DNA from 2 places in the Cytobacillus sp. FSL H8-0458 genome. Region 2 is predicted to be linked to the other one. Evidence: riboswitches for the same ligand, from Rfam matches in the RefSeq annotation. Region 2 holds a riboswitch; the other holds the start of a gene.
The links. A riboswitch is a leader RNA that binds a small molecule or an ion and turns the genes downstream of it on or off. The one in region 2 is predicted to bind FMN.

Region 1: it holds a riboswitch for FMN, as region 2 does, so the genes downstream of both, ribD (bifunctional diaminohydroxyphosphoribosylaminopyrimidine deaminase/5-amino-6-(5-phosphoribosylamino)uracil reductase RibD) here and NYE23_RS02750 (ECF transporter S component) in region 2, are expected to answer to the same signal.

Annotation. Positions count from the first base shown of each region.
Region 1 is NZ_JBBOBR010000001.1:805,266-815,740, reverse strand. It holds gene ribH (6,7-dimethyl-8-ribityllumazine synthase) at 1-125, opposite strand, end outside; gene NYE23_RS04190 (bifunctional 3,4-dihydroxy-2-butanone-4-phosphate synthase/GTP cyclohydrolase II) at 140-1,333, opposite strand; gene ribE (riboflavin synthase) at 1,359-2,015, opposite strand; gene ribD (bifunctional diaminohydroxyphosphoribosylaminopyrimidine deaminase/5-amino-6-(5-phosphoribosylamino)uracil reductase RibD) at 2,015-3,112, opposite strand; FMN riboswitch at 3,255-3,491, opposite strand; gene NYE23_RS04175 (EcsC family protein) at 3,624-4,445, shown strand; gene NYE23_RS04170 (TlpA disulfide reductase family protein) at 4,464-5,039, opposite strand; gene NYE23_RS04165 (hypothetical protein) at 5,129-5,917, opposite strand; gene NYE23_RS04160 (S8 family serine peptidase) at 6,073-7,404, opposite strand; gene NYE23_RS04155 (patatin-like phospholipase family protein) at 7,674-8,519, opposite strand; gene NYE23_RS04150 (ABC transporter permease) at 8,613-9,389, opposite strand; gene NYE23_RS04145 (ABC transporter ATP-binding protein) at 9,386-10,291, opposite strand; gene NYE23_RS04140 (PLD nuclease N-terminal domain-containing protein) at 10,294-10,475, opposite strand, start outside.
Region 2 is NZ_JBBOBR010000001.1:550,956-561,430, reverse strand. It holds gene NYE23_RS02810 (metallophosphoesterase) at 1-619, opposite strand, end outside; gene NYE23_RS02805 (hypothetical protein) at 648-1,052, opposite strand; gene NYE23_RS02800 (CBS domain-containing protein) at 1,112-1,744, opposite strand; gene NYE23_RS02795 (spore coat associated protein CotJA) at 1,888-2,115, shown strand; gene NYE23_RS02790 (spore coat protein CotJB) at 2,115-2,375, shown strand; gene cotJC (spore coat protein CotJC) at 2,457-3,026, shown strand; gene NYE23_RS02780 (YpbF family protein) at 3,080-3,538, opposite strand; gene NYE23_RS02775 (LysM peptidoglycan-binding domain-containing protein) at 3,625-4,353, opposite strand; gene NYE23_RS02770 (CPBP family intramembrane glutamic endopeptidase) at 4,404-5,015, opposite strand; gene NYE23_RS02765 (RecQ family ATP-dependent DNA helicase) at 5,022-6,521, opposite strand; gene NYE23_RS02760 (helix-turn-helix domain-containing protein) at 6,518-7,576, opposite strand; gene NYE23_RS02755 (ferredoxin) at 7,838-8,086, shown strand; gene NYE23_RS02750 (ECF transporter S component) at 8,214-8,798, opposite strand; FMN riboswitch at 8,961-9,132, opposite strand; gene NYE23_RS02745 (histidinol-phosphatase) at 9,288-10,100, opposite strand; gene NYE23_RS02740 (LysM peptidoglycan-binding domain-containing protein) at 10,169-10,475, opposite strand, start outside.

The sequences.
Region 1 (10,475 bases), 250 kb from region 2:
TGGCGCTTAAGTGCATCTTCCGCTCCGCTTAAAAGCTTGCCCGTAATAAATTCATTAAAACGCGACACGACAATTGCCATTTTTAATCCTGTTCCTACTAAATGTCCTTCGATTACCTTTTTCATCTCAAATCGCTCCCTTAAAATTGTAATAAATGTCCAAGTTTTGTTTTCTTTGTTTTTAAGTAATTCTCATTTTCAGATTTGGCAGGCATTTGAAGAGGAACCCGTTCGGCTACCTCCAGCCCATAGCCGCCCAATCCCGCAATCTTGCGGGGATTATTGGTTAGGAGGCGCATTTTTTTCACTCCCAGATCCCTTAGGATTTGTGCACCTACCCCATAGTCGCGAAGATCGTCCTTAAACCCGAGCTTATGATTTGCCTCGACGGTATCATAGCCTTCTTCCTGAAGCTTATAGGCTTTCAATTTATTGATCAGGCCGATGCCTCGTCCTTCCTGTCTCATGTATAAAAGAATGCCCCGGCCTTCCTTTTCAATCTGTGTCAGCGCTGCTTCAAGCTGCGGTCCGCAATCACAGCGGTTAGATCCGAATACATCTCCGGTCAGGCACTCGGAATGAACACGAAGCAATACCGGTTCATTTTCATCAATTTCTCCCTTTACAAGAGCAACATGGTCTTTTCCATCGACAGTGTTCGTATACCCTACTGCTTTAAAATCTCCAAATTCTGTTGGAAGCTGAATCTCCACTTCCCTTTTCACAATGGAGTCATGTTTCAATCGATACTCGATCAATTGCTGAATCGTAATCATTTTTAAGTTAAACGTTTCTGCCACTTTTTCAAGGTCATCCACGCGCGCCATTGTTCCATCATCTTTCATGATTTCACAGATAACCCCGGCAGGTGCAGCACCGGCAAGACGAGCCAGATCGACTGCCGCTTCAGTATGGCCTGCCCTCCTAAGGACTCCTCCTTTTTTTGCAACTAGCGGAAAAACATGTCCCGGACGGGAGAAGTCTGAAGGCTTAGCGTCACCCTCGAGCATTTCTTTTATTGTGAAAGCACGCTCAAAAGCACTGATGCCTGTAGTGCTTTTCACATGATCAATACTTACTGTGAAGGCTGTTCCATGGCTGTCAGTATTTACTTCTGCCATCGGATTCAGTTCCAGTTTTTCAGCCAGCTCCTCAGTGATGGGTGTACAAATCAGGCCTCTGCCTTCTTTGGCCATAAAGTTGATGGTTTCCGGTTTCGCATATTCCGCGATTGCCAGGAAATCCCCTTCATTTTCCCTGTCTTCATCATCACAGACTATGATGACTTTTCCTGCTTTTAAATCTTCCAAGGCCTCATTTATTTCACTGAACATGGTTTATTGCCCCTCCTTTTGCTAATTATAAGAAGCCGTTCTCCTTAAGGAATCCTTCTGATATTCCTTCTTTAGGCGGTGTGGTCTTCTGATGCTGCCTGTTCATAAAGGAATATAGATACTTGGCAAGCATATCGAATTCGAGATTAACAATGTCTCCAACTGTTTTGAAGCCCAATACCGTTTCACTCGCTGTATGGGGAATGATCGAGACTGTAACTGTATTGTCTTCATTTCCGAAAACCGTCAGTGAAATCCCATCCACTGCGATAGAGCCTTTCATAATAAGCAAATGGCTTAAGGCAGCCGGCACAGATATTTGTACATAAATAGCATTTTCACTCGATGTCTTTTTAAGAATCTGACCTGTACCATCCACATGCCCTGTCACAAAGTGCCCGCCATAACGGCCATTTGCCGACATCGCCCTTTCCAAGTTGACTTTTGTTCGTTCTTTAATGGCTGAAAGCGAAGTACTTTTGAACGTTTCAGGCATGACATCTGCTGAAAATTCATTATTTGCAAATTCCGTAACCGTGAGACACACGCCATTTACCGAAATGCTGTCCCCCAATTGAACATCTGATAAAATTTCGGAGGCCTGAATCGTCAGTTTCATTGCCTTGCCTTGCTGAACTACTTTTTTTACTGTTCCCAGTTCCTCAATAATTCCAGTAAACATTATTCCCTGGCCTCCCTCAGCGGTTTTGCGGTAATTCTAAGGTCTCCGCCAATCCTTTGAATTTCTGTGAATTCCAGTACAGAGCCGTCTTTAACATAGTCGGCACCATCCCCTCCAATAAATGGAATAGCCTTATTGCCTCCAATAATTTTAGGAGCCATATAAAGGATTATCTGCTGAAAGAAACCACTTTTTATAAATGAAGCATGAACCTCTGATCCGCCCTCAACAAATAAAGTCATGATATTTCTTTCACCTAAATTTTTTAATACTTCTTTAATCGGCACCTCAGTAGCAGGAAAAGAAAAAACTTCAGCATTATACTTCTTAATCTCTTCTGCCTTTGACCGATCTATTTCGCAGCCGGTAAAAATTATGGTCTTTACAGATTGATCTCGGATGACATTTGCGTCAGCCGGAATTCTCAGATTTGTATCTAATACAACTCGAATGGGATTTTTTCCGCCTTGGGGCAGCCTGGCGGTTAAAAGGGGATTATCGTGAATGATGGTATTTACACCTGTAAGTATTGCGTCATGTTCATGCCGTAGACGGTGTACATCCTGCCTGGATTCTGGAGAGGTAATCCATTTGCTGTCACCGGTTTTTGCAGCTGTTTTCCCATCAAACGATGAAGCTGCTTTAATGGTTACGTATGGCGTCTTTGTTTTTATAAAATGGAAAAATGGTTCGTTTAGGGCATCTGCTTCCTCCTTCAATAGACCGGTCACCACGTCAATACCGGCATCCTGCATCCTTTCGATTCCTTTGCCTGAAACCAGAGGATTTGGATCGGCAGAAGCAATAAAAACCCTATTAATTCCCGAATTAATAATTAAGTCTGCGCATGGCGGAGTCCTGCCAAAATGGCTGCACGGTTCAAGAGTGACATAAATATCAGCGCCTTTAACCTCATCGCCAGCCGCAGCAATCGCATGGACTTCTGCATGAGGAGTTCCTGCTTTCAAATGAGCACCCATCCCCAGAATTTCACCATTTTTAACAACAACCGCACCCACCTGCGGGTTAGGACTTGTTTGTCCTTTGGCTGCCGCTGCCAGACTGATGGCTAACTTCATATATTCCTGATGGTTCAAATTATTTGAATCCTCCTTCCCTTACTATTTCTCCAAATTAAGTATGAAACGGCAAAACCCCGTACACCAAGTAGGTGAAACGGGGCAATAACACATGACGAAATAAGCGTTTAAAAATGAAATTTTCAACGCGTTACTATACTCATTCCTTCTCCCATCCAGACTTTCACTGTCGGCTTTGGAATTTCACCAAATCCACCGTTTTTATAAGAAAAGCGGAAGGCGCCTGGAGCTAGACACTTATCTAGCTTCAGCATTTTGCAAACTTATCTTTTAAAAGCGCAAGCACCTATCTCTGCTAATAAAACCGGGTCACGGACTAAGAGGGCGTACCCTCATCACCGCCGGTTGGGAATTTCACCCTGCCCCGAAGGAAATCCTATTCTATTATAAGAATCTTACCATGAATAGTCGGAATATACAAAGAGAATTGGTTATAACAGAATTGAAACTTTTGCTTTTACCAGCCGTATAGTTAAAATATAGAAGAAGGAAGGAAAGGGCGGTACTAATGATTGAACAGAAAGAACAGCTGATAAATGAATTGAAGAAATGCGAAGAATGGGAAAAAGACCAAGGTGATTTGTGGTTTTGGGAGAAGCTCGGGAGGCTGCCTTTCAAACTTATTGATAGATTCACACCGGAGTTCATACAAAAAAAGGTTGGAGTGATTCTTGATGAGCTTGGCACGTACATTCAATCAGGAGGAAGATATTTAAGTTCAGCAGCAGCGTTAAAGAATTATTATCCTGGACAGAATATCCATACCCTGCAGGATGTAGAAGCCCTGCCCATAGTAAAGATAGATGAAGCCGCGGAAAAGCTAACCGCAAACCGAAAAAGGACCGCTGCATTGCAGGGTGCTGGAACTGGAGTCGGAGGGATTTTCACCCTGACCATTGATATCCCCCTTCTCCTCGGCATTCAATTAAAAACACTGCAGGATATTGCGATTTGCTATGGTTTCGATCCTGCAGATAAAAATGAAAGAATGTTCATCGTCAAAATCCTTCAATTTGTTTCCAGTGACATTGTTGGAAAAAAAACCATTCTGCAGCAGCTTACCATGTTTGGCGCTAAAGAAGAAGGACCGAAGAGGGAAGTCGTTTCTGAGCTTCAAGGCTGGAGAGAGGTTGTGTTTTCGTACAGGGACCAAATAGGATGGAAAAAACTTTTCCAAATGATCCCTATAGCCGGATTGCTTTTTGGTGCTTTTATAAATCGCTCAGCTGTTAACGATATTGCCGAAGCCGGCATAATGCTATACAGAAAAAGAGTAATCGTTAATAGGCTTCACCAGGATATGATTGCAGATATAAAACCGGAGAGCTAATATGACTCTCCGGTTTGTTTATGGAAGCTTTTTGATCTCCTTCTCCATATATTCTTCATTTAAGGCTCCCAAAACCTTTTCTCTAATAACTCCATCAGAGTCAATAAAATAGCTTGTAGGATAGGCCATAATATTATAATCCGCACCAACAGCGCCTTTTACATCCATAGGGATTGTAAAAGTCAGACCCAGCTCTTTCACGAACTTCTCAGCATCTCCATTATTCTTTTCAGTGTTTGTGAGATTTACGGCAAGAATATCGAATTTTTTATCTTTGTACTTTTTATACAGCTTTTCCATATGCGGCATTTCCGCGCGGCATGGAGGACACCAGCTTGCCCAAAAATTCAGAAGTACAGCTTTGCCCCTGTAGTCACTGAGTTTCACCGGATTTCCTTCCATATCTGTCAGTTCAAAATCTGGAGCAATGTTGCCTTTCTCCAAACCAATAGGCAAATCCTCAGGATCTTCAATTTTATCGTATTTTTGCATTTGTCCAGCCTGCTCTACTACTCCCTTTTCCTTAAGAATGGTCTTGTCAACAATGAACAGCAAAAGGACAATAATTGCAGCTGCCAGTAAAAACTTTTTCATTCCAACACCTCTGTACTGATTTCCCTATACTTAAACTGAATTTATCATACTATATGGGGAATCCAGAATCTATAAATGTGCACATGGTTTTAATGATTGCGATAAAGAAACAGAGCCGCAAAAATGGCATAAATTCTGCGCTTTTCTTTTGCATCCAGAATAATATTAAAGGAAAGGACAGGTGTGTTTGGATCCTTAAAGCGCTTCCCCCACTCAAATGGCATCCACCCTTTGCGAAGACGGGCAATTCTTTTCGATTGATCATCCAAAACCTGCAGATCTGTGTGGAAAAAGGTTTTAGGAACGGCATACTGCATATCTCCATTCTGAAACAGCAGAGTGCTTCCATCCTTTTTAAATTCGACTATTTCCCTGCAGTGTCCATCTGAAGACAAGATTTCGATTCCCTTTTTACGGATGATGATTGATGCCTCAAGATTTTCAGTATGGTCATAAACCCCCAGTATTTTTGGGAAAAATTGGTCAATAAAATAAGGAAGGAACCAGCGAATCCTCCTCATTTTCATATCTCTGATTTCACCTATCATCATTCCTTGAGGATCAAAAATAACCATTCTGAGAGAAGGAGCCGGCAAAAAAGCGATCAGCACACTTGACTGCTCTAAAAACGATAGAGGGGCTTGTCCTATATAGAAATCATTACTTGCTGCTGCCTCGGCTGCCCTTTGTTTATTCAGCAGATACATTTGATGACACAAAAAACTATAAATAACAAAAGGGATCAAAATAACAATGAAATTAGCCCCTGGAAATTTGTTGAAGAATAACAAAAGTAAGAAAGATGGGGGCATAAGTGCTGTAAGGCTTGCATTCAAAGAGATGTCAGCTGTTTTCAGGTAATAGTGCTGGATATTCATCAGTAAGTCTCCCCTGTATTATTTAATTCTCTCTATATTCTATTAATCAGGTCCAATAAAAATGAATTATGAAAGGAATTAATTGATGGGAACTCTTAATAATTCATTTCAAAAAATAAAGCTGACGGAAAGTTTCCGCCAGCCTGATTAATAGATTATTTTAACGCATTAACTGCATTTATTAGCCCGTGGCCTGATTGCTCGTCATACCCAGGACTAAAGATATCTTCTGAAGAAGTTTGAATGATGTGTTTAACTTGTGCGGGAGAGATTTTGTCTTTCCCATGTTTTGCGATGATCACACCAGCAAGTGCCGCAACTTTCGGGGCAGCCATGGAAGTTCCTCCCTTATAGCCATAGCCTCCGCCAGGGATTGTTGCTAATGCCAAGTAAGTATTATCCCTGCCCGCTCCAGTATTTGGATCATAGTTTGGTCCCAAGTCTCCTCCTGGAGCCATAACATCAATTTTTCCGACACCATAATTGGAATAGAACGCAAGATTCTTTAAAGCTCCTCCCGCAGACACCCGAATCATCAGTTGACTGCTGGGACTTCTGTGTGTGGCACCAGTATCTGAACCTGACAGCTGCCCCGGACTCTTTAAATCAACAGCGTTATTGCCTGCTGAACCAACTACAGTAACACCTTTTTGAATCGCATATTTGATAGCTCTGTTAAACATTTGCACGTCCGCTACAGTATCTTTTGTTGCATACTCAGGATTCTGGAACCAATCATATCCGCCAAGAGACATGTTAACAACATCTACATTATCATCAGCAGCTGTCATTAAAGCTTCGGCAATATGGGAAGTAGCTGCTCCCCCTTCAGGACCGAATACACGGTAAGCCGCTACCTTTAAGTCTGGTCCAACACCCATCGTTCTTCCTTTAGCTGCGATGGACCCCGCAACATGTGTTCCATGGCTGTTTTCATCCATTGGATCTGGATAGCCGGGAACAAATGATTTACCATATGCGTAATTTTCCTTTAGATCCGGGTGATTATAGTCGATACCTGTATCGATTACCCCAACCACGATATCTTTGCCATCAGCGGCCTTTCCAGTTCCTCCTGGAAGGTTCCATGATGCTCCATCATTTGTTACTTGTTTGATATCCCATTGCAGACGATTATATAAATCCGCACCATCTAATGGAAGATCTGCTTCCACTGCAGGAGCTTCGGGATATATGACATTTTCAGCGCCGGCAGCCGATACAAGGGAAGACTTTCTGATTTCATTAAGAAAGTTAGGATTTGCTGAAGAAACTTCAACAGCTCCTAATTTGTTCAGCTGATTCTCTACTTGCCCTCCAGCCTTTTTCACTAAATCTGCATACCCTGCAGGAAGCTTTGCTTCATCTTTAAAAACGACTAAATAGTTTTTTTCTGCCGTTTGGGCTTGTCCAACACCCGCAAAAACAGCTGAGGCACATAATGCCAAACTTAATGCACCCGTTACGATGCCCTTTTTCATATTCATTTTGTAATTGACCCCCCTTATATTTCCTAATTTTCATTATATTCAAAATAAATATGCCGGCAATCTTTGTTATTCGACATATCCTTCTGTCCCAAGAACAAAAGCTGCAACTAAGAACTCATATTATTTACATTAAAATCCAAAGATTTAAACAAACACAGGCATATTAGCCTTATATTCTGCAAAACATTTTTTCTTTCCATTTCCTTAATGTCGAAAAGATAAGAGTTTTGTCCTAATAAAAATAAACCGCATCCTGATAGATACGGTTAAAATTGATTGATTCTTTCAAGTGATTTTCTGGCATCATCATATCCTTGGAGATATAACTTTTCCAATTTTTGAGGATTCCGTTCCATCCGTCCCACTGTTAACGGCTCCTGCGGCTGGACGACAAGGACTGTCCCCTTCTTTTCTTCCTGCTCTACATAGCGAAGGGTCTCGTTATAGGTCCGATACCTTTCTGCCAGTGCTTTTTGCAGCCCGGTAAAATGCGGATATTTCCTTTTTACCATAAAAGCAAATTTTGAGGGCTTTTTGGAATAGCCCCGGTTTCTTGTCAGGATTACTATATTTTTTTTGAATCCATCCTGCTGCGCTTTTTTGATTGGTATGGGATCGCTGATTCCTCCATCAAGGAGGACCCTTTTATTAAAATCTACCTCAGGTGCAATAAAAGGCAGGGAACTGGATGCTTTTAAAACCTTCAGCATATCTTTCCCATAGTCTTTTCTACTGAAATAAACAGGCTTGCCTGTATGGCAATCTGTTGTTCCAATTACAAATTCAGACTGGTTTTTATAAAACTCTTCGTAGTGATACGGGACAAGCTTATTCGGTATTTCATCAAAAATAAAATCCATTCCGAAAAACTGACGCGATTTAAAGAAATTGCGCCATGAGATATATCGCGGATCTGTTACATAATCCACATTTACAATTCTGTTTCTGCCCTTTTGTTTGGACAAATACGAAGCGGCATTGCATGCCCCTGCAGAAACACCAATAACATAAGGAAAGCTGAGGTCCTGTTCAAGAAAATATTCGAGAACACCGGCTGTATACACTCCACGCATTCCTCCGCCTTCAAGCACCAGGCCCGTTTCACTGATCACCTTTCATCTTCCTTTCTATCTTTTAAAGCAATACTACCAAAATAGCACCCTCCGATATACAAATATGCCCAAAAGGAAGAAACTTGCATGAAATCAGGCAAGTTCCCTCCGTTTAAAAATCGCAATGGATGCAAGTATGGAAAGCGTAATGGCAATCACAGAAACAATAATACTCGGCAATAAATCATCAGAGAAGTTACCGCCCATGATAAAAGTATTTGTATAAGCAGACAGAAGGGCCGGACTCCACTCCAGCAGATGAGAAAGCGAAGTGCTCAATAAAGTTGCTATGATTATAATGCCAATTGAGATAAATCCAACTGCCCCAGGCGATTTTATAAATGTATTGAAGAGGATGACTATAGTGATTATAAGGGTAAGCCAGATACCATAAACAAAGAAGGATTGAAGAAAATCCGCAAAAGGAATAAATTCAAATAATATGCCCACATAGTACCAGGAGAGGAAGTAACCTAGAAAATATGAGAACCATATGAGAATCATAGAACCCGCCCACTTTGAAGTTACAAACCGAGCGTATGAAACAGGCTTCACCAGTATAAGACCCGCCACACCGCTTTTCCTTTCCCCAGCAATAGTCCCCATTGTAATTAATATAATAATAAGCACACCAAACGTATTGAACTGGCTAAGACTTGCAGCGAGTGCTTCACCTGCAGAAGGAACAGGAAGCTCGATGACTGCCCCTTCCGGAAGACCGCCTAAAGAATCAATAATCTGAGGCATATAATATAATGTCAGCGGCTCTTTTACAGCTATCAAAATAAAAGTAAGAGGCACCCAGATCCATTTGTAATTTCTGGCCATTTCAAGCATCTCTTTTTTAAATAAAGTTAACCATTGGTTCATTTTCGCACCACCTTCATGAAGACATCCTCCAGGCTTGTTCTGCTGATTTCAAACTTAACCAGCGGCAAGTTCCGTTTCATAATCTCAGTTAAAAATAGTTTTCTGGCATATTCTATATCCTCAACCAAAAAACTCGCACACTCTCCATCCAATTTCATTGAAGAAACAGGCTGAAGCAGAGATAATTCTTCGGCAAATTGCGGAGTATTCTGCTTAAAAGCTAAGTCAATCTTTGCCTGCTGATGTTTAGCTCTCAGGTCTGCCATTGTTCCAGACTCAACCAGTTCACCATTATGGAGAAATAGTATTTCATCACAGATTTCTTCGGCATCATTTAAGATATGTGTTGAAAACAGGATGGCAGTTTCATTTTTCAGCTTATCCATCATTTCCAGCACTTCCCTGCGTCCAAATGGATCAAGCGCTGAAACCGGTTCATCGAGCATGACAAGCTTGGGGCGGTGAATGATCGCCTGAGCAATGCCAAGCCGCTGCTTCATACCTCCAGAGTATTTTCCAATCCGGCGGTTTTTAGCTTCGGAGATACCGGTAAGTTTAAGAAGCTCCGCTGCTCTGTCTTTTGCTTCTGCTTTGGGAAGGCCTGCAAGCTGCCCCGCGTATTCAAGAAATTCCCTGCCTGTCATCCATTCATAAAAAACAGGAAATTGAGGAAGATAGCCTATTAATCTGCGAAAATCCGCTTTTTCTCTCCCTTCATACACGATCGTGCCGGAATCTGGCTTCACCAGGCCGGCAAGCATCTTAAGTGTAGTTGTTTTTCCTGCTCCATTTGCTCCCAGCAAAGCAATACATTTCCCTTCAGATAATTGAAAATCCAGACCTTTTATTACCTCCTGATCCTTATACCGCTTTTTAAGATTTGTTATGCTTACAACCGGCATAATCAGCTTCTCCTTCCGAAAATAAAGTAAATGATCGGCCCAAGCAGATTAATAAATATAATGACGAGAGCCCATACCCATTTCGGACCATTTGCTTTTTCAATTTTTACGAGATCAATAATGGCAACGACCAATAATATCAGCTGAATGATGACTATAGGTGCAAGAATTGCCCAGTTAATGC
Region 2 (10,475 bases):
GTATTTGACCCCCATGTGTATGCCCGCTTAAGACAAGGTGAATATTTTGTTCTTTTTCTATACTATTAATGATTCGCGGATCATGGCTGACGAGAACCCGAAATCCATCAGAGCCTGCATCCTCAAGTGCAAGGTCGAGCCGATCCCTCTCTTTGCTAAGATCATCTGTTCCCAGCAGAATAAAGCGCTCACCTTCCGCTGATTCAAAGGAGAGGGCAGTGTTATCAAGAATTTTAACTCCGCATTCGAGGAGGAGGGCGTCGAGCTGATGGTAATCCACTTCATAATCATTGTTCCCCCACACGAAATAGACAGGCCCGCATTCCTTCAAACTCAGCAGGTTTTTCTTTACTCTATCAAAAGGAACTCCTTTTTCCAAGAGATCACCGCCGATAATCACCAGATCAGGCTTCTTCTCTTTTATCTCCCCAATCATGGTTTCTGATACTGTCCTCCTATGAATATCAGAAATAAAAAAAAGCTTTATTTCACCAAAGCTTTCCGGGAATTCAGGAAAAGTAAGCTCTTTATATATAATTCTATCTGCAAATGCCTCCCTAAGCATAAACAATAGTAAACCTGTACCGCCAATTAAGGCTAAAGCTATTAAGTATATCATAAATCCTCCTGCCATCAATCGCCTTTACTCAGTCTCCAGCAAAATTGATTTTCTTGAAATCTAAAGAAATAATACCATAGATTGCCGAAAAACAGAAAAGGGCAAACGCTTCCCATGGCGAAAGAACTGACAAAGTAAAAAAGCATCCCATCAGCAATAAGATCAGAACAGTCCCAAACAAAGCATTGCTTTCTTTCAATGACTTGATATTTTTAAAAACCCCGGCAGTCCATTCAATGATCATCCTAATGATTTCTGCGTTGGCTATAAAGGAGATAAGAAAAAATGTCATGCCCAGGACAAAGCCTGCCGGCTCGAGCACAAAAATAACAATCATATCTGAAATGCCCATTGGAATAGACACCGGAAAAAATTTAATAAATAAAATGCCGCCAATAAAGCCAGTCACCAGCTTCAGCAAAGTTACAAACACTAAAAACCCCTCCCATACAGAGTGTATGAGAAGGATTGATTTTGTTGACTATATATACATTAATCTTCCGAAATATCCAGAACACGGAAACCGGATTTTTCAAGCCGGCTGATGAACTTATCCATATTATCATTTTTCTCTACCTTCATGACGATGCGGCGGACCAGCTTGTCTGTTTCATCAAAAGTAACAAGGGATATGATGTGTTCATGGAAGTAATGGGCGATTTCGGCCAAACGGGCAATTCGTCCTTCCGCTTCTACAGAGGTAAATGCAATTCTGACACCAGGTTTATTGGTTCCAAAAGCAGATTGGAATTGAGCAAGAACATCAAAGCGAGTAACGATGCCCAGAAATTTGCTGTTATCCCCCAAGACAGCAAGCAAAGGAAAATCCTTTAAATCCAGCAGTGTTTTTTCAAAAATTTCATTTCCCTGTAAATATTGCTCCTGGTGTGTGGCAATATCCTTTACGAGTGTTCCTTCAAGAAAATCTTCCTTAGATTTCCCCGCCAAAAAGAAGTTCTCGTATATACCAAATCTGGTAATTATGCCGGCATATTGATCGCCATCCAAAACGGGAAGTCCATCGATCTGGTTGTTCTCCAGCAAGGCCAGAGCTTCTTTCAAAGCTGCATCCTGTCCGATTGTTTTACAGTTATGTTTGGGGATCATAATACTTTTCACAAACATTGCCATCACCTCAAGAGTAATATTAATTATACCTATTAAATTCGCTATTGCCTCAACTTTTCCCTCTTTTTATTGGAGTAAACACTCATAAAAACACCATGCTTCTCATAAGTTTCATTGACGCATAAAAAGGAGGGATTATGATGAATACACTCCGTAAAACCTGGCACCCATATGTAAGCCCCTTTGACCCCTGCACTCCTATAAAGGTCAAAACTTATTCCACACCTCCAAACCTTTATATGGGATTCCAGCCGCCAGGACTTGAACAGTTTACACCGATGCAGGCCTTAAAAACAGGTACGCTTTGGAAGGCTTTCTATGATCCATGGTACAGTCCCTATGAAAAAGCCAGGGAGGGACAGCAGTGATGAAACAATTGCCGGCAGATTACTACCAGCTTCTCGAACAGCTTCAGGCTGTAGACTTTGTTCTTGTTGATCTGACTTTGTACCTTGACACTCACAATAATGATTCAGAAGCCATTAAGCAATTCAACCATTACGCAAAAGAACGGAAAAAACTGAGAAATGCCATAGAGAGCAAATATGGCCCATTAATGCAATTTGGCCACAGCTATTCGGGACAGCCATGGAATTGGGATGATCCCCCGTGGCCATGGCAGGTTTAAATTGATTTTCAGGCGCCTTCTTAATATGGAGGCGCTCAGGGCCGGATTACTAGCGGACTTCCTAAGGAGGCTGAGAATAAAATGTGGGTTTACGAAAAAAAGCTTCAATATCCGGTTAAGGTAAGCACGTGCAATCCTAAACTGGCAAAATATCTAATTGAACAATATGGGGGTGCGGACGGTGAACTTGCTGCCGCACTAAGATATTTGAATCAGCGTTATACTATTCCAGATAAGGTAATCGGACTCCTTACAGATATTGGAACCGAAGAGTTTGCACATCTGGAAATGATTGCTACAATGGTTTACAAATTAACGAAGGATGCTACGCCTGATCAAATGAAGACTGCCGGCCTGGATGCCCATTATGCTAACCATGATAATGCACTGTTTTATCATAATGCTGCAGGTGTGCCTTGGACAGCTTCTTATATCCAGGCAAAAGGCGATCCAATAGCTGATTTATACGAAGACATCGCCGCAGAAGAGAAAGCAAGGGCAACCTATCAGTGGATTATAAACATGAGTGATGACCCGGATCTTAATGACGGACTCCGGTTTTTAAGAGAAAGAGAGATTATTCATTCCCAGCGCTTCAGAGAAGCCGTTGAAATTCTAAAGGAAGAACGGGATAAGAAAAAATTCTTCTAAATACTTAACAAAAAGAAGCAGGCAGGCTGCTTCTTTTTCCATTTGCTGATCTTTCATTTGTTCTCATGATAAAGGTTTATATCATAATTTTTTTTCATCATTTCGAAAACGGTATGGCGATTTTTCCATTCATCTTCTTTTTTCCAGAGATCTTTGCTCTTATCAATTATTTCACACCTGAGGGCATGAAATTCTTTTTCTGCTTTCTCTCTTTTTTCTCTCAGAAGATTCATAAGCCCATAAAGACCAACCGTAAAAACGAGTAAATAGAAATTAGCAGACTGATTGACAAAAGCCGAAAACATGGATGCAAACGAATAAGAGTATGGCTGCATAACACTCTTATAAAGATAGAATAAGAATAAAAAAGATATAAAAACAGTCGCCCACATGGCAATTAAATGCCAGGACTTGAATCGGTCAAACTTTTGTTTTCTCTCTACTACTTTCTCAAGCATTTTTCTTGTTGCCTGGTCTGTACGTTCGTCAAGCATTCTAATCGGCGATTCCAAAACGCTCCCTCCCTTTCATAATAATGTATGAGCTTGTACATTATTCTATGACTGGGAGAGAAGGAAGCTGATGGCCTGAGACTCTTTTATTGCTCAAGCGGGATTTTTAATACCTGACCTGTTTGTATTTCATTTGACGGCAAATTGTTGGCTTGCTTTATTATTTCAATTCCGGACTGTGACTTATAATAGGTCATGGCAATTCGAAAGATTGTTTCCTTCGGTTGAACTGTATGGTAGACAACTTTGCCTTCCTTTTTTAATTCTTCCTGTGTCCCGGCTGTTTTTGAAGGGTCTGTACTTACAGAAGCTGTTTCTTTGGCCTCTTTATCGGAAGCGGGTTCAGAACCTTTATCTTCTGCAGCAGACTTTTGGGGAACCTGTTTTTTCTCCTGGTCGCTGGCAGCTTCTTTCTCTTGTGTCTCTTCAGCTTTTTCAGCTTTTTTAGGCTTCTCACTTTCCTGCTCTTCTCTTACTTCTATGGTCGTCCCTTCATCTTCATCATTTGTGGCGAAAACAACCGTTTCAGAACCCATTTCTTCAGATTCTGCATTTAACCCGGTATTGATGCTTTTATCACTGCTTATATATTGATATATGCTGAAAATGGTAATCGGGAGCAGGATAAAAAATAAAGCCAGCAAGCGAATAACAGGGTATTTAACTCTCCATTTATTTTTTTTTCTTTTTTCCTGATGTATACGGCTCCGCGGCGGCAAAGCGGATTTTTGCCCGCTGTCTCCCGTTTCCTGTTTTCTGTCAATCTTCTTGCGGAGTCTTTCAGCTTGATCTCTATAAGGATCTTCTTTATTCATGTTTCATCCCTTCCTGCAAAAAAAATCATTAGAAGTTTATTGAACTGCTGTTAACTATTGTTCATTGTATTTTCCTCATTAGATTTTTTCAGGTACCGTTTTCGAATAAGAATACCCAGAAGAAAATCAATCAGAAAATGCATAACAATCGTAACAACCAAATTATTGGTTATATGATAAATATAACCTATAAAAAAGCTTAATGTAATAATATTTACAAACAAAAACCAATTAAAAAGATATCGATAATGAACTAGCGCAAAAATTAGACTTGATATCGCAAGTCCGAAATGGGTCTGAATGACACCCCTGAAGAGAAGTTCTTCGCTTATAGCCACAACTGCTGCAATAAAAGCAATATGAAGAAAATGGCGGTTTTGAAAAATTTTCTTATTTAACCCTCCGTCATCATACATTTCCTCAGGGAGGAGCTTCATCAAGACAATATCAATCAGGACAACAGCCAATCCTGCCGCTGCTCCTATTACAAGAATATCAATATCATCAAGTATAAAAAGAGCCTGGAATTCCTTAAAGCTGTTAAAAAATATAATACTTAGGATGAATGCAATGGCTAAAATAAGCACCTGAGTAAGATATAGATGAAATAATAGTTCCTTGTCAGTTAATTCCTTAATGATATCCTCGTATCTTTTCTTCATTTTGGTTCACTCACCTGGAATCAGGAGATATTCTAAATGATTTTTCCAATCATAGAACGTTTTATCCTGATTATCTGATTTTGTGTTTCTTGTGAAATTTTCAATTTGCAAACCGCATATATCACAGCAGAATTGAACTGAGGTATTTTTTTTCTCATCAAAGCAGGAAAGTATATTCTCTCTCCGGCAATTTTTCTTGTGAATCCATCTGTATACTTCCTCAATGCTATTTCTTTTAAATTTGATTCTGTCTTCGCAGTACCCATTCATTTCCTGCAGAATCCTTTTAAAACCCAGTCCAGATTTGTTTTTCCGTTCAAAAAAATCATAAAATATTCTCCATTGAATATCTGTTAAACCGGAACGCTGCTTAATTTGCTCTTCATAAGCACTGATATTCATGATCGCATTCGGGTTTTCTTCCATCCAGTCGCTGATCCAATCGATTTGAGACCTGTCAGGTAATTCATTTTCTGCAATCTGCAGAGGAAGCTGCTCATCACCCGGTGCATAGAGCATAATAGCAATACTTTGTTTTCCATCTCTCCCCGCCCGTCCAATTTCCTGCAAGTAAGATTCAATTTGAAGAGGCATATGAAAGTGTATCACATACCGGATATTATCTTTATTAATTCCCATGCCAAAGGCGCTTGTAGCGCAAATAAGCTCGAGTTGGCCGTGGATAAACTGCTGCTGCACAAGGATGCGGCTTTCATTATCCATTCCCCCATGATAAGCCATCACTCTTTTAGCTCCTTTTTCCCTCAGCAGATCGGCTGTTTGTTCAGCCATTTTTTTGCTGGAAAAATATATAATGCCAGGACCCTTAAGGCTCTCCGCAAGCTCCACGAGCCTCTCTGTTTTTACACGGTAATTTTCTGCCTTTTCTACAGTCAGTGCAATATTAGGACGGTCAACCGAGAAAATAAATTCGCTGCAGTCCAGTATGCCGAGTGACTTTTTTATATCTGCTTTAACTTCACGGGTAGCTGTGGCAGTTAAAGCAAGTGTAACGGGGTTTCCTATCTTTTGTCTCACTTCGCCAAGCTTTAGATAATCAGGCCTGAAATCATATCCCCATTGGGAGATGCAATGAGCCTCATCAACAACAAATAAAGCTATGCGCAATTTTTTCAGCTGAGTTAGTACTGATTCATAATAAAGCATTTCAGGAGAAATAAAGATAAACTTATACTGGTTCAGGTTAATTAATGCCTGTCTTTTTTCTGTGCGGGATAAAAAAGAATTGAATGCTATCACCTTTTTTTCCCCATTCATCATAAGCTGTTCGGCCTGATCCTGCATCAGGGACAGCAAAGGAGAAATAATAATCACCTGGCCTTCAATCATATATCCCGGCAGCTGATAGCAAAGGGATTTACCTGTACCTGTTGGCAGCATGGCAACAGTATTTCTGCCTGCGAGCACGGATTCAATAATTTCCTTTTGTCCAGGCCTGAAGGCAGGATATCCAAATTTGCTTTGCAATAGTGCTTCCAGTCTCATTGTCCCTCTCCAAGCTTTGCCATTACTAATCTGATTTCAAAATAATCGGATTCAGGCACTATTTGACGTATTTGCTTTAATTGCAATGAATCAGCACTGCTGGCTGCATGAATGATCAGTTTCTGTTTAGCCTCTGAGACATAACGAGTGATATTAAATCCACTGTCGTTTAACGCCACTTCCACAACATGATCCTCAATGGTACTTTTTTTCAATCTTCTCATTTTAGCAATATCATCCAAATCCAGTCCCTGTTTTAACAGTGTGTAAGTCTTTTGGGCAGACAATGTCAGTTGAACTTCATTTCCTGCATCGCTCACGATCTTATTGATAAGCGGATATTTGGCAGGATTTTCTCTTGCTCTTTCCAGTATATGGTGAATAGCTCCAAGGAACTGATGGTGGTAATAATCCTGACTGATTCCGAGCTGTTCTGAAGCCTGAACAGCTGTGAGGCCAATACGGTTATAGCCTGTCAGCCTCAATGTCAGCACAGCAGGATTAATATCACTTAGCTCTTCGAGGGACTGGCCAAGTTCCCTGTACAGCATAGCCCCAACTTCATTGCGGGCAAATCCCGATGTTCTCAGAAAGTCTTTCAGCCATTCATGAACATCTCTTTTCCTTTGGATAGGAAGGTATTTTACATTATTGTTATTTAAATGTGATATTACCTGAATTAAAAGAGTAATCCTCTCCCAAAACAATTCACCTGTACTATGATACAGCCATCCGTTTAATGATGAAGGAATTGGACATTCTAAAAGAGATCTTTCCAGTTCTTTCTTCCCTTCTGCAGTCAAAATGTAATGCTTTTCATCAATGGAAGTCATCCAGCTGCTGTTTATGATTTCTTCTGCAAGATGGTCCAGAACTCCCCTGCTTAAATTTCCAAAGGTGCGAAAAAGTGGGGTTAATTGAAATAAATGAGCATCTTGGATGGTCTGGGAAGACTTTTTCCCATTCATCAAATGTAAAATGGAATATATAGTTCTTTGCCCCTGTAATTCTTTAACACAGTACATTATTACAGTTTTCAAATATGATCTATGCATTAATGTTCACCTTACGGCTTAAGATTTTTTTCAAGTTTCATTACATTCATTTTCTTACTTCTATTTTATCATGAAAGAAATCGGCAGGCCGTTTTAATTATTTTTAACAGGGTAAATTATGCCTAAACCCTTATGTGATAAGCATTCTCAATACATTTTCTATTGAAAAGTTGAACATACAGTTTTACAATAGGATGTGAGGAATGTGTTACCATCATCTTGATGGAAGATTAATTGTTTAATTCTTGGGAGGTTTTTTTCATGGCAAAGTATACAATTGTTGACAAAGAAACATGCATTGCATGTGGAGCTTGCGGCGCAGCTGCACCGGACATTTATGATTATGATGATGAAGGCATCGCATTTGTTACCCTTGATGATAACCAGGGTATCGTTGAGATTCCAGATGTATTAATTGACGATATGATGGATGCATTCGAAGGCTGCCCAACCGATTCAATCAAAGTTGCTGATGACGCTTTTGATGGCGACCCGCTTAAATACGAATAATCCTTCAACCATACTCTAATCTTTGTTAAGCTACTGCTCCCTTTCAACTAGAAAGGGAGTTTTTTTATGATGCTATCAAATTGAAAAAGCAGCGGAACATTTGCCGCTGCTTTAAATTATATATTCATTATGCTGCGCTTTTCATTACAGCCTGCTTTTCCACCCAGGTTCTCATGCGTGTAAAAATCAGCATGAAAACAATTGAAATAATAAGTCCTTTTAAAATATTGAATGGCAAAATCCCTGTCACAATCATTGTTCTCATTTCAGGCGCTGACATTGCCGGGAAATTCAGGAAGAAAGTATATGCCGGCAGAATGACAAGGTAATTAAGCACACTCATAATAACAGCCATCACCATGGTGCCGATTACGAGCCCAAACGTCATGCCTTTTTTGGTCTTCAGCTTTCTGTATACATAATAAGTAGGCAAGACGAACAAAATGCCTGCCGCAAAGTTTGCAATATGTCCGACAGGTACACCTGTTGCACTCCCTGTCATGAAGTAATCAAGAATATTTTTAATAAGCTCCACTAATATTCCTGCCGCCGGTCCAAAGATTAACGCTGCGATTAATGCAGGAATATCGCTGAAGTCAATCATTAAAAATTGCGGAAACGGAGGAATTGGAAAATTGAGCAGCATTAATACGTAAGAGATGCTGCTTAGCATTCCGATGGCAACCATTGATTTGATATTAAGTTTTTTCAAGTTCCTCTCTCCTTTTTAGGACTATCTCTCCTATAGAAGAAAGGTTCAGCTAAGCAAATATCTTCGCAATAAATAACCCCCAAGCTAAAATAACTTGAGGGAGAATTGCAAAGGCACGCTTAATAACGTTCAAAACCTGCATTTTTTGAACGTCTGCAGAACCTCCATCTTCTCCCATCCAGACTGTACTGTCGGCTTTGGAATCGCACCAAATCCTGCCCAATTAAATGCAAAGCGTTTTTCGATTAAAACGCTTCTCTCAGGCTCGCGGGCTTAGAGTCAAGACTGACCCATCACCGCCGGTCGGGAATTTCACCCTGCCCCGAAGATAGACCGTATTTATTTATACAGATTAATTATACTGAAAAAAAGTTATTCTGTGAAGGGATTTGTTTATCTGTATGTACTTGATACATATATTTATCCATGCCCTTGCCTATTAAATTTTTTTGGATAATACAAAAGGGAGGCTCCGCCATCCCTTTTGTATTATCCAAGCGGATATTCCTTTCTTTCTCCTTTGGAAAAAGTCATGATGGACTGATATCCGACTTCTTTTGCCAGAGCAATCGCCTTATCAAAATCGGCACCTACATGTTCAGGAAAGTGCGCATCAGATGAAAGTACAATCGGGATATTTTTATCATAGCATTTCTGCAGGAGCCGTTTGTCCGGGTATAATTCACCGACTGGCTTTCGCAGACCGGCTGTGCTGATTTCAACACATGTCTTGGATTCTGACAATGCATTGGCTGCACGATCGTACTGCTCCAGCAAAAATTCTTCATCCTGGGGCACATATTTAAAAATTTTCACGAGGTCTAAATGGCCTACAATATCAAATAAATTTGATTGGGCCAGTGTAACCACTTGATCAAAATATTTCCGATATACTTCATAAAGATCCCGTTTATCCCATTCTTTTCTAAACTCAGCAAGATCTATGCCGAAATCTCCAACCCAATGAATGGATCCAATTACATAATCAAATGAGTAACTGTTAATAAACTTCGCCATTTCATCATGCTTGCCCGGCGTGTAGTCCATTTCGATTGACATTTTTACATCTATATTATTACCCCACGCTTCTTGAAAAACTTTCACATAGTCTTTCATATCATAAAAGCGCCTTTCGTTTACCCATGGATTTTGCAGAATGTCTGCTGTCTGAAAGAAATGATATGCATGCTCCGAGATGCCAAAAGATTCAATCCCTTTCCGGGCTGCAGCATCTGTGAATTTTTTTAAATAGTCCAGGCTTAGCGTGCCATTTTCAAGATGGTTATGATAGTCTGTAAGCATTTCTCTAACTCCCCCAGTTTTTTACCCATTATACTTTAAGGGAGTAAAGCGGTGCAATCATTTCTATACTAATTTTTGTTAATGATTAGAATTTGTCCAATTTTGATAACATCTGAATTTGCATTGTTTACCTCTTTAATAGCTTCTGCTGTTGTATCATGCATTTTCGCTATAGAAGTTAATGTATCGCCTTGTTTAACAGTGTATTCGCTAAATTTGCCGGGTTTTATCAGCAGCTTTTGACCTGTAAAAATGTGATCAGGATTAATATTATTTAGATCGGCAATATCACCGGGCTGCAGATTATAGTGTGCAGCGATGGTCCATAATGTTTCCCCGGTTTTAACTATATGGTAGGTTTCCCCGGAATAATTT